3 regions of the Mongoliitalea sp. genome follow, and region 3 is predicted to be linked to each of the others. Evidence: riboswitches for the same ligand, from Rfam matches in the RefSeq annotation. Region 3 holds a riboswitch; each other region holds the start of a gene.
The links. Region 3 has a riboswitch for S-adenosylmethionine ahead of ACXIUD_RS08890 (O-acetylhomoserine aminocarboxypropyltransferase/cysteine synthase family protein). Riboswitches for the same ligand answer to the same signal wherever they lie in the genome.
Positions count from the first base shown of each region.

Region 1: it holds a riboswitch for S-adenosylmethionine, as region 3 does, so the genes downstream of both, ACXIUD_RS12985 (homoserine O-acetyltransferase family protein) here and ACXIUD_RS08890 (O-acetylhomoserine aminocarboxypropyltransferase/cysteine synthase family protein) in region 3, are expected to answer to the same signal.
Region 2: it holds a riboswitch for S-adenosylmethionine, as region 3 does, so the genes downstream of both, ACXIUD_RS14810 (trans-sulfuration enzyme family protein) here and ACXIUD_RS08890 (O-acetylhomoserine aminocarboxypropyltransferase/cysteine synthase family protein) in region 3, are expected to answer to the same signal.

Region 1 is NZ_JBSZCK010000035.1:34,405-38,464, reverse strand. Features, by position in the region: gene ACXIUD_RS12995 (fumarate reductase/succinate dehydrogenase flavoprotein subunit) at 1-901, shown strand, start outside; gene ACXIUD_RS12990 (succinate dehydrogenase/fumarate reductase iron-sulfur subunit) at 904-1,635, shown strand; SAM riboswitch class I at 1,777-1,886, shown strand; gene ACXIUD_RS12985 (homoserine O-acetyltransferase family protein) at 2,024-3,079, shown strand; gene ACXIUD_RS12980 (DUF4221 family protein) at 3,083-4,060, opposite strand, start outside.
Region 2 is NZ_JBSZCK010000040.1:146,633-150,692, reverse strand. Features, by position in the region: gene ACXIUD_RS14820 (alpha-ketoglutarate-dependent dioxygenase AlkB family protein) at 1-139, opposite strand, end outside; gene ACXIUD_RS14815 (hypothetical protein) at 233-643, shown strand; SAM riboswitch class I at 751-853, shown strand; gene ACXIUD_RS14810 (trans-sulfuration enzyme family protein) at 1,058-2,227, shown strand; gene ACXIUD_RS14805 (hypothetical protein) at 2,497-2,904, shown strand; gene pgi (glucose-6-phosphate isomerase) at 3,053-4,060, opposite strand, start outside.
Region 3 is NZ_JBSZCK010000024.1:254,174-258,233, reverse strand. Features, by position in the region: gene ACXIUD_RS08900 (DUF4221 family protein) at 1-222, shown strand, start outside; gene ACXIUD_RS08895 (hypothetical protein) at 251-1,288, shown strand; gene ACXIUD_RS08890 (O-acetylhomoserine aminocarboxypropyltransferase/cysteine synthase family protein) at 1,341-2,639, opposite strand; SAM riboswitch class I at 2,796-2,901, opposite strand; gene ACXIUD_RS08885 (DUF2721 domain-containing protein) at 3,121-3,567, shown strand; gene ACXIUD_RS08880 (glycerophosphodiester phosphodiesterase family protein) at 3,560-4,060, shown strand, end outside.

The sequences.
Region 1 (4,060 bases), on a different contig from region 3:
AGCAGCAAAGGAGCAGATAGATGCCGATAAGGGTGTTGGACCTATGAAAAATGCCGTGTATTTGGATTTTCAGACTGCCATTCTACGAGATGGAAAAGAAACCATACAAAAGCGCTATGGTAATCTTTTCGATATGTATGAAAAAATCACAGGAGTTAATGCCTACAACTCTCCCATGCTGATTTCTCCCTCTGCCCATTTTTCTATGGGAGGATTATGGGTAGATTATGAATTGCAAAGCAGTATTCCAGGACTGTTTGTATTGGGTGAGGCAAATTTTGCGGATCATGGTGCCAATCGCTTAGGCGCAAACTCTTTACTTCAAGCATGTGTGGATGGGTATTTTATAGCTCCACACACCGTCATGAACTATTTAGCAGGTGAACAGCCGAAACAACACATACCTGAAAGTTTTGGAAAAGAAGAACTTGAACTTACGGAAGAAAGAATTGCCCGCTTGATGAGCATTCAAGGTGATAAAACAGCAGAACAGTTTCACCGTGAATTGGGAGGAGTTTTGACAAAAAAATGCGGTCTTGCCCGAGAAAAATCTGTGATGGAAGAAGGCCTTCAGGCCATCAAAAACCTTCAAAAAGAATTTTATGTACGCTTAAAAATTCCAGGTTCTGCCAAGCAACTGAATATGGAATTGGAGAAAGCTGCACGGGTAGAGGACTATTTGGAGCTAGCGCAATTGATTTTCCATGATGCCTTGCAACGGGAGGAATCCTGCGGTGCACATTTCCGTGTAGAGCATCAGACTCCTGGAGGAGAGGCCAAGCGGGATGATGTGAATTTCCAATATGTCTCTGCTTGGGAATATGCAGATGGCCACTTCAAGCTTCATAAGGAAGACTTACAGTTTGAATTTATTAAACCACAAGAACGAACCTACGCCTGATTATGAAATTAACCTTAAAAATATGGAGACAGGCATCCAATCAATCCAAAGGAGGATTCGAGACCTATGAATTGAATGGGTTGCATCAAGAGATGTCTGTGCCGGAGATGTTGGATGTGTTAAACGAACAATTGATTTTGTCTGATAAAGAACCTGTTGCTTTTGATTCGGACTGTAGGGAAGGTATTTGTGGGCAATGTGGCTTTGTTATCAACGGTGATATTCACAGTCCTGAGAAGGGTGTGACTACCTGTCAAACTCATTTACGTAGTTTCAAAGATGGTGAAACATTAGTCATTGAGCCTTTTCGTGCAAAGGCCTTCCCCATCAAAAAAGACTTGTGCATAGACCGTAGAGCCTTTGACCGCATCATCATGGCGGGAGGCTACATCAGCGTCAATACAGGCCAAGCTCCTGAGGCCAATAGTACACGGATTTCTCATGAATTAGCAGAAGAAGCATTTGACTCCGCGGCATGCATTGGTTGCGGTGCTTGTGTGGCTATGTGTAAAAATGCCAGTGCCGCACTCTTTACAGGGGCAAAAATCAGTCATTTAGCTATGCTTCCTCAAGGAAGTATAGAAGCTGGTAAGCGCGTAAAATCAATGGTAGCTCAAATGGATGCAGAGGGTTTTGGATCCTGTACGATGACCAAAGCCTGCGAGGCAGTATGCCCCCAAGGAATTTCAGTTGCCAACATAGTACGGATGAATCAAGAGTACTGGAAAGCATGAACTAACATCTTTAACAAACAGCAATATCCAAAGCTCAAGTAGCTCAAATTCTTTGACCTGTTTTAAAAAATCACGAGAAATGGTTGGTAAATCCAACCAAGCATATTTTCTTTGCAGTATCCTTTCACTTTTTAGTGCTTGGATTTATACAGAAGAGGCGAGAGACAGGCTCTGAGACCCTCTGGCAACCATCCGTGTGGAAAGGTGCCAATTCCTGCCGATTGGAATATCTCCCTTCGGAACTATAAATTCAACAGTTATGACACGTACGGCTTATCAGCATTAACACATCTTATCAACTTGTGAACGACTCATGCGGTCGCTTCTTCACATGGCTTATTGCCAATTGCTTTCACCTTGTGTTACATCTCATTAGTTTACATTTCCCATGAATTTGATCAGCAGTTATTATACCATCGATATGAGTCAAGATACCTTCATCCATCATGAACCCTTCACACTAGAATCCGGAGAAATTTTACCTGAGTTTGAGTTGTCCTTTACCACCCTAGGCAATCTCAATGCCGCCAAAGACAATGTAATTTGGGTCATTCATGCCTTGACAGGTGATGCAAAGGTCTCTGATTGGTGGAATGGACTTATTGGCGAAGACCGATTCTATGATCCATCCAAGCATTTTATTGTATGTGCCAATTTACTAGGCTCCAGCTATGGCAGTACCTCTCCCTTGTCAGTAAACCCCATTAGTGGAGATTTTTATTATTATGACTTTCCGCAAGTCACACCACGAGACATGGCCAATTCGTTGGATTTGCTAAGGCAGCATTTGGAAATTGAAAGGATAGACACCATTATTGGCGGTTCTCTGGGAGGGCAGGTAGGCTTGGAATGGGCTTACCTACTTCAAGATCAGGTAAAACATAGCATCATCATTGCATCCAATGCCAAGGCTACTCCCTGGATACGAGGTTTCAATGAAACACAACGGATGGCTATAGCTGCTGATTGCACCTGGGGCGAACGGCAACCTGATGCAGGAAAAGACGGTTTGAAAGCCGCCCGAGCCATTGCTATGCTTTCTTACCGCCACCCCAAAGACTTCGAACTCAAACAAGAAGATACGGAAGAAAAACTGGACAATTATCGAATTTCATCCTACCTCCAGTACCAGGGACAAAAACTGGCCAAACGCTTTAACGCCTTTTCCTACTGGACGCTGAGCAAAGCCATGGATGCACATGACTTGGGAAGAAAACGTGGTAGCCTAGAAAAAGCTTTACAACAAATTCCCAGCAAAGTATTAACAATTGGGGTGGATACAGATATGCTTTTTTTGAAAGAAGAATCACAGTTGATAGCCAAGCATGTCCCTAAGGGCACCTATCGGGAAATCAGCTCCCATTTGGGGCATGATGCATTTCTGATAGAATACGAGCAACTAAGCTATATTCTAAGCAGTTTCTACTTAGAAGATACACTTTGATGTTTACTTGATAGCCAACAATTCAAATACCAAAACACCCTCCTCCATATCTGATCGGTTGGGATGTGTGGTACAAACCCATATCCCTTCCGAACTAGAGTAAGATAATTGAGGGTTATAGGCATTGATGGGAAATATAAACTCTCCGAGTTTGCTAAAATTAGCATCCGTAAGCACCAAACCCCATTTAGAAGGAACAAAGTCCATACCTGGTCCTTCCATCTCTGGGCGTTCGTCAAACTTTACAACTCTGGCCATCATATCAAGTTGCGGCAAATTGACCACATCCCAATACGCATCAGAATAATTCATTAACCACATAATTTCTTCCATATCTTCGAAGATATCCTTTGAAGAAGTGGGGGGACTAGATGAAAACTGACTAAAGGAAACTTCCTGTTGCTTTAATTCCCCGTCTTGGTACACCCAAATATCTTTGAAGTTATGATTGATGATGACAGCATTATTAAGCCCTTCAAATAAGGTTGGCATAATATTTTTATTCAGGTTAGTTCCTAAAAAATCGGCTGCATAGGTAGATAAAACACTGATTTCATTCGTATCCAAGTCCAAACGAAGCAAATTGGGCATCCCTTGAATTTCTTCTGGACTTAAGGTGTTCCAAGCAAATGTAAGCGGTGCTGCGGGAAAATAAACACTTGATTCTGTAGCAACAAAACTAAAATTCAATAGGGAAACATTCTGAGCAAAAAGACTTTCTGTAGGAATTGAAACCCGCCTCAGGATGGACCCTTCACTATCAAATTGGATTAATTTATCTCCAAAGGTCGATACCCAAAATGATTCATCATATCCCCATTGAGTATCCATTATCGGCCCACCTATTCCATCTGGCCCATCAGCTTCTAAACTGATAACTAATGGTGATGAATCATCAAGCCCCTTATAAATCGCAATTTCCGAGGTAGGATTGTTAATCACTAAGATTTTTCCGGCAGAAGATATCCTCCACCCTAAATT
Region 2 (4,060 bases), on a different contig from region 3:
CTTGTTTCCAGGCTATTTCATTCAAAAGCTTCTCCCAAAAATAAGCTGATTGGTCGCCAGTAAAGAATTCGTGATAGTAATATGCCTCTCCTTGTACAGGCAATAAATTTTCTTGTGGTGAAGCGTGAAAGAGTTGCATACTGTAACAATAGTTCTTCTGAGGAATTGTTTACAAAAAGTAGAAAATCCACAGAGCTTTTCTTACTTTTAGTTAAAATTCATCAACACACACATGGCAAAATTTTTAAAAATCAGCATTCCTATCCTCATCTTAGTGCTTGCAGCATTGATTTATTGGAGATATTTCTTCGTTTTTGGCGAAGGAGTCAAGGGTGGCACACTCAATTATTTCGAGAAAAAAGGCTTTGTATTCAAAACTTGGGAGGGTAGATTGGTACAAGAAGGCTTCCAAAGTCCCACTGCCGGCGCACTTCAAAGCAATGAATTCCGCTTTAGCGCACAAGGGGATAATGTAGCCAATCAACTCGAGCGGGCAAGCGGTCGATTTGTAGAAGTGCGCTACAAGGAATACCTCAATGCACTTCCATGGAGAGGAGCTTCCAAATATGTCATTTATGAGGTAGTAGAAGTTGGCGAACGAGAAGGGGGAAGTAATCGGGATATTCCGTCCAATAAAGATTAATTTGTTTCAACAATAGCTGTCACAATGAAGAATCACCGTAGCAGTAGATTTTACAAAATTTGCTTTTCTGCGTTTGTGTATTTTTCTTTGTGACAGATTCTTTATCTGATTTATAAAGAAGAGGCGAGAGAACAGGCTCATTGACCCTCTGGCAACCACTCCAAGCGAAGGAAAAGGTGCCAAAACCTGCCCAAATGGGGACTATAAATTGGCAACTATGTACGTAACTATTTCCTTTCTTCAATATACTTTCCTCAGACGACCATATTCGTCTTTGATTTTTTCTGTTAACTATTCAATTATCTATTTCCATTTATCACACTATCAAGCTCTTATTTACTGGATTCAAAAAATCTGGCAACGGCATTTTTATACTATTCATAATCAATCAAGAAACAGATTAATCTAACATATATGGCTAATTTCGAAACCAACGCTATCAGAAACATCCCCGGAAATCCTCATCAGCGAGAGCACTCCACTCCTATTGCTTTGACATCTTCCTTCACTTTTGAAAATGCAGAAGAAGCCAGACAGATGTTTGCTGATGAAATCGATGGAAATATCTACTCCCGCTACTCCAATCCGAATACCGCAGAATTGATTCATAAAGTATGCGTAGCTGAAGGTACAGAAGCAGGTATTGCTACTGCTTCGGGCATGGCTGCCATGTTTGGTTCAATTGCCTCCATCTTACAGCAAGGAGATCATATTTTGGCTGCGCGCTCCTTATTTGGTTCTACGCATCAATTACTGACACGCATTTTTCCAAAATGGGGAATTACCTCCACCTATGGAGATATATCAGACTATAAAAATTGGGATCGCTTGGTTCAACCAAACACCAAGATGCTTTTTTTGGAAACACCTTCCAATCCTGGTTTGGAGATCATTGATTTGGAATGGGTCGGGAAATTTGCTGCTGCCCATAGCCTGATTTTGGTAGTCGATAACTGCTTTGCTACGCCTTACCTACAGCAACCTGCCAAGTGGGGTGCACATATAGTAACCCATTCCGCCACCAAATTCATCGATGGTCAAGGAAGAGTATTGGGAGGACTTATCTTAGGTACCAAGGAACTAATGGATGAAGTCACTTACTTCACAAGACACACGGGACCATCTATGTCTCCTTTCAATGCCTGGGTGTTGGCAAAAAGCATGGAAACCTTAGCGGTAAGAATGGACAGGCATTGTAGCAATGCACTGGCAGTTGCTACCTATTTCCAAGATAGCAAAGACGTGGAATTTGTTAAGTATCCGTTCTTGAAAACACATCCCCAATACGAGCTGGCACAAAAACAAATGAAACTGGGAGGTGGAATTATCACCCTTAACCTTCATGGTGGACTGACACGAGCCCAGCGCTTCATTGATCAGTTGCAGATGATTTCCATTACCCCTAACCTTGGAGATAGCAGAAGTATCGTAACTCACCCAGCCTCCACCACCCATAGTAAATTAAGCCCTGAGGAACGCGCCCTTGTGAGTATTACTGATGGCCTGGTAAGGATTTCGGTAGGTTTGGAACATCAAGATGATATTATCGCTGATATAGAGCGGGCCTTGGAGAAATCGAGATAGGGATATTGAGCTAGATAGATTTTTAGGAGTAGATAGTGATATATGCTTTGCGAAATAAATGGATATATGCCTAAGGCGGTATAACAGGGGCGTGTGATAAAAAAGATTACACTCTGCCCGCTGTCCGAGATTATAAATCTCGGACAGTAGATGATGGGGATTTGTAATCCCCATTTGTGGAATTCATGTAGTTAATTCATGAGATTTTCGGTCATGCTTGTGGCGTTATGTCAATGCTATGCGTATTAGCTATAATCAAACTGTGAAAAATGAAAAATCAAATCTCATTTCTACTCTCACTCTGTTTTTTGTTTATCAGTTCATGCCAGCTGTTTGAAAGTGAAGATACATTTACCTGTACCTTAGATGCTGCATTCTGTAACCCTTTAATACAAGAAGATTTTGAAAAAATAGCCATTCCCGTCAATGCCTTTTTAGGAAGCTTGCCTTCCAATCTATCTGAACAAGAGGTTATTGATCGACTCATGGAGTGGATGATTTGTAAAAGTTGTGTAGACTCTATTGATTTTTCCTGCGTTTCTTGTTTATCTTCTTTTCCTCCTCAAAGCAGAATAGGATTTACTGTATTAAAAGATGGTCAACCCCAGCTTCATTACATGGATATTCTCATGAGTGAGCAACCAAGATTTATGCGAGTGTTTAGGTTTTCGGAGTGATTTTAAATACGAAAGCACTAGTGGGGTTGCAAATCCCTATTTATCTTTTTCACGAAATTACAAATTTTTAGAAGCAGAGAAGCGTCAAAAAAGCCTAGAAGTCTTTCTAATCCCCTAGGCTTTTCATTTGTAAATATGATACCAACTCTTAAGCTTCTTTTCTGAAGGATTTATATGCATTAATCAACCCATTGGTAGATGCATCATGACTGCTGACTGCTTCCTCTGATTCCAGTTCAGGAAGAATGGCATTAGCCAAGACTTTACCCAATTCAACACCCCACTGATCAAAGCTATAAATATTCCAAATGACTCCTTGCACAAATATCTTGTGCTCATACATAGCAATCAATTGACCTAGCGTATATGGAGTAATCTTTTTAACCAAGATAGAATTCGTTGGTCTATTTCCTTCAAAAACGCGATGCGGAGCAATTTTTTCAATGGCCTCTGATGACTTACCCGCTTGCTGCATCTCCGCTTTCACTTCTGCTAAAGACTTGCCATTCATCAAGGCCTCTGTTTGGGCAAAGAAGTTGGATAGTAATTTGGTATGATGATCACTCACAGGGTTATGAGAAATCGCAGGTGCAATGAAATCGCAAGGAATCAAATGAGTGCCTTGATGGATTAACTGATAAAAAGCATGCTGCCCATTCGTTCCTGGCTCACCCCAGATGATCGGACCAGTTGCATAAGAAACCTTTCCACCATCACGGGTTACATATTTACCATTGGATTCCATATTTCCTTGCTGAAAATAGGCCGCAAAACGATGTAAATACTGATCATAAGGCAAGATGGCCTCGGATGTTGCACCCAAGAAATTGGTATTCCATAAACCTATCAATGCCAATAAAACAGGAATATTTTTTTCAAATTTAGCTTCCCTAAAATGCTTGTCTATGCTATGAGCTCCGGAAAGCAGTGCCTCAAAGTTGTCATAGCCTATCGCACAGGCAATCGGTAAACCGATAGCAGACCATAAGGAATACCTTCCTCCTACCCAATCCCAGAAAGCAAACATATTTGCCGTATCAATCCCAAAAGCTGCAACAGCCTGGGCATTGGTAGATAAAGCCACAAAGTGCTTCGCAACCGCAGCCTCATCCTTTGCATGCTCTAAAAACCAACGTCTTGCCGAGTGGGCATTGGT
Region 3 (4,060 bases):
CTTCAAAAAGCAGATGGGACCTTCAATACCAATCTTTTTGGTCAATGGCTGCTCTTGGTCGCGAAAGCTGAAACGGATTTCAAAACCATTGAAATTTTTGAATTAGATGCTGGCAATTTGATTTTACCTATCTCTTTTCCTTATAAAAATGGCGTATTAATCAAAAATCGGAGTGAAGAGGTAGAAAACAAAGCCACGTTTACATTTATAGTATTGGACTAAATTCATGAATTACTAACCACTAGTTGTTATGCGATTGATTCTTTTGATTGTTTTTCTTTTTGGGGTTTGTATCGTTCATTCGAAAGCCCAAACTGACTTTTATCTCTATGGCTGTGAAAACTGTACGCTGACAGAGCTGATTCCCTTTGGGGATTATAAGATCGTGAGCTATTTGGAAAAAAGGAATTCCAATAAATCTCGATTGATGCTTTTGGACAAGCAGAATTTGGGTATTGATACCTTGACAGGTTGGCTAGAAGGGTATAGGCGGATTATAAAGACCGAGGAAAACTCGTTTACTTCTATTGGTAATTCTTCCCTTGACTTTAGCATTCAAGATGGCAAAATAGTGATTGACAGGAGTATTGGAATGAGGTATTTTTTTGATGTCAAAGAAAACGGAATGTCAATAGATGACCCAATATTTTTTTGGGATAATTGGGTAATTACGCCATTTTTTCAGAAAAAAGAATCTTCCAAGAAGGGTAAAAATAAGGAAGGTTCGAAATTATTTGAACGGCAGTTTTTTGCCTTGCCTACAAAAGATCTAAGGTCAAATCCGGATATTACTTCTTCTAGAAAGGATTTTTATGGTGGGAGAGTACCAGTGGAATCTAACTTCATCATCGATGGCAAAGAAAAAAATCCCTGGTGGAAATTTCATCCTATAACGGAAAAAGTAATCTATGAGGATATTCCCTACAGAAATGTCACCTATGCAGTGAATGGTGGTCAATTGCTTATGCTTGAGCGAATGAACAATACTCTTTATCTCTTAAGCCAAACTACCGAACAAGTACATGCAAAGCAAATAAAGCTCGGGGTTGATACCAATAAATTTAGATTTTGGGAAGTGTTTTCTGATTTAAAATTTAAGCGGGATTATCTGTTGGTATGGAATATCCCTGAAAAACACTACGAAATTTGGGAACTGGACATTTCCCGTGCTAGCTATAAAGCTTTAGGAAAAACTCCCCATTACCCCTATCACATCGAAGATGGACATTACTTCGTCAAGTTAGAAACCGACAAACGGGTAGATATTTTGCGGTTACCCATATATTAGAAAGGTACACCTGTCAGGAGAAATATGCGCTGACAGGTGTATTTTTATGTGCTTAGAGCTTATCAAAAGCCTGCTGGAAATCTTCTTTGATATCATCGATATGCTCGATGCCCAAAGATACCCGAAGCATGGTTGGAGTGACTCCGGCAGCAGTTTGTTCTTCTTGACTTAGCTGTTGATGGGTGGTAGCGGATGGTTGGATAATCAAGGTTTTTGCATCGCCTACATTTGCTAAGTGAGAAACCAGTTTCAGTTCACTGATAAACTGACTGGTGCTTTCTTTATCGCCTTTCAACTCAAAACTCAACACCCCTCCAAAGCCATGCGTCAGGTATTTTTTACCAAATGCATGATGGGGAGAGGATGGGAGTCCGGGATAGTTTATTTTTTGGACTTTTGGATGGTTTTCCAGCCAAGTTGCCAAAGCCAAGGCATTTTCTACTGTTCGTTGCACACGCAGAGAAAGGGTTTCCAGTCCTTGAAGGAGCAGAAAAGAATTGAATGGACTTAATGCCGGGCCGAAGTCTCTCAATCCTTCTACCCTAGCTCTCATGGCAAAGGCTACATTGGGAAGTCCTAGAGGATTGTTTTCTCCGAATACCTCCCAAAAATTCAACCCATGATAGCCTTCTGAGGGTTCGGAAAACTGTGGAAATTTACCATTTCCCCAGTTGTAATTTCCTCCATCCACGATGATCCCTCCAATCGAAGTACCATGCCCTCCAATCCACTTGGTGGCAGAGGAGGTAACGATATTCGCTCCGTGTTTGATAGGCTGGCATAAATAGCCGCCTGCTCCAAACGTATTGTCCACTACTAAAGGCAGGTCATGTTTTTGAGCTAGTTTGGCAAAGGCTTCGAAGTCTGGAATATTGAACTCAGGATTTCCGATGGTTTCTAGGTAGATGGCTTTGGTATGTTCATCAATCAGCGGCTCGAAATCTTCTGCATTGTTACCTTTGGCGAATTTGGCTGTGATTCCAAGGCGTTTGAATGCCACTTTAAATTGATTGTAAGTACCACCGTAGAGGGAAGGGCTGGAGACAAAGTTTTCACCTGCTTGAAGAATATTGTTCAGGGCAAGGAATTGGGCTGCTTGTCCTGAGGAAGTGGCCACCGCTGCTACACCGCCTTCCAACGCTGCGATGCGTTGTTCGAAGACATCGGTGGTAGGGTTCATGATTCGGGTGTAGATATTCCCGAATTCTTTCAAAGCAAAGAGATTGGCCCCGTGTTCGGCTGAATTGAACACGTAGGAGGTGGTTTGGTAAATGGGAACTGCTCTGGAATTGGTTGCCTTGTCTGGGGTCTGTCCTGCATGCAGTTGCAGCGTTTCAAATCGATAAGCCATGGTTGATTCGTTTTAAGTATATGATAGTTAATTGAATATGCGAATAGAATTGCCAATGCTGATTAACCAATAGCCTGTACCGATTGATGACTCAGTATTCTTTGGTAGGGATACGAATAAAATTGGCTTGCAAGGAGTGTTTTTCATGTGGTTAAGAATTTATAGTTCCAAGGAATGCTTGGTGGGAATTGGCACCTTTTCGACGATTCGAATGGTTGCCAGAGGGTCAGGGAGCCCGTCTCTCGCCTCTTCTGTATAAATCCCAACACCTAAAAAGTGAAAGGATGATGCAAAGAAAGGGTTGACAAACATGAAAAGCAAGAAAAACCCTATAAAAATTATAGAGTTAACATGTTTTTTTTTGGAAGCGTGTTTTTTTTGGTTTAGTCCGAGGAAACTAGCTTTTGAAAGAACCTTTTATAGGAGCTGTTTTTATTTTCCTTCTTTATTTCTCACTTTTAACATTCAATCATTTCTACTCATGGAGCTACAGCTATCGACCCCGGCCTTGTTATTTTCTGCGATTACGCTCATGATGCTGGCTTTTACAAACCGCTTTTTGGCCATTGCTAATCTCATACGGGGATTGCACAAAAAGTACTTGGAAAATCCCGAACAGGAGATCATTATTGAGCAAATTCACAACCTCAAGCGCCGGTTGAGCATGATTAAATACATGCAATTGTGTGGGGTATTGAGTTTCTTGCTCTGTGTGATATGTATGTTTTTGATATTTACAGAAGCACAGGAAGCTGCCAACTACGTCTTCATCGGAAGTATGTTGGCCTTGCTGGTTTCCTTGGGCATTTCTTTGGTTGAAATCCTGATTTCCACCCAAGCGCTTAACCTTGAGATTCAGGACATGGAATCTTTGTTTCAAAAACGATCTTCAGGGTTTTGGTTTAAAAAAGATAAAAACGATGAATAAATTACTGATTGCAGGTCTGTTTTTGCTGGTATCTTGTAAGCAAGCGAGCACCACACAGGCGCAAGAATCCACCGATGAAAAGGGGCTAAAAACCATCGTATTAAGAAATTTGGAGGAGACGAAGGATTTTTATACTTGGTCTTCGGATAGGATTCCCATGGTCTCTGCCCATCGGGGAGGTCCTTATCCCGGATATCCTGAAAATTCCTTGCAGGCCTTCGAAAACACCTTGAAGCATACTCCATCCCTCATAGAATTTGATGTAGCCGTGACCAAGGACTCAGTATTGGTCTTAATGCATGACAATACCTTGGATAGGACGACCACTGGAAAAGGCCGTGTCATCGATCATACCTATCAAGAAATTCAAGAATTTTTCTTGGTAGACAAAGAAGGAACGGTTACCGACTTTAAAGTACCAACCTTGGATGAAGTGTTAGCTTGGGGCAAAGGGAAAACCTTGTTTACGGTCGATATCAAGCGGGAGGTTCCT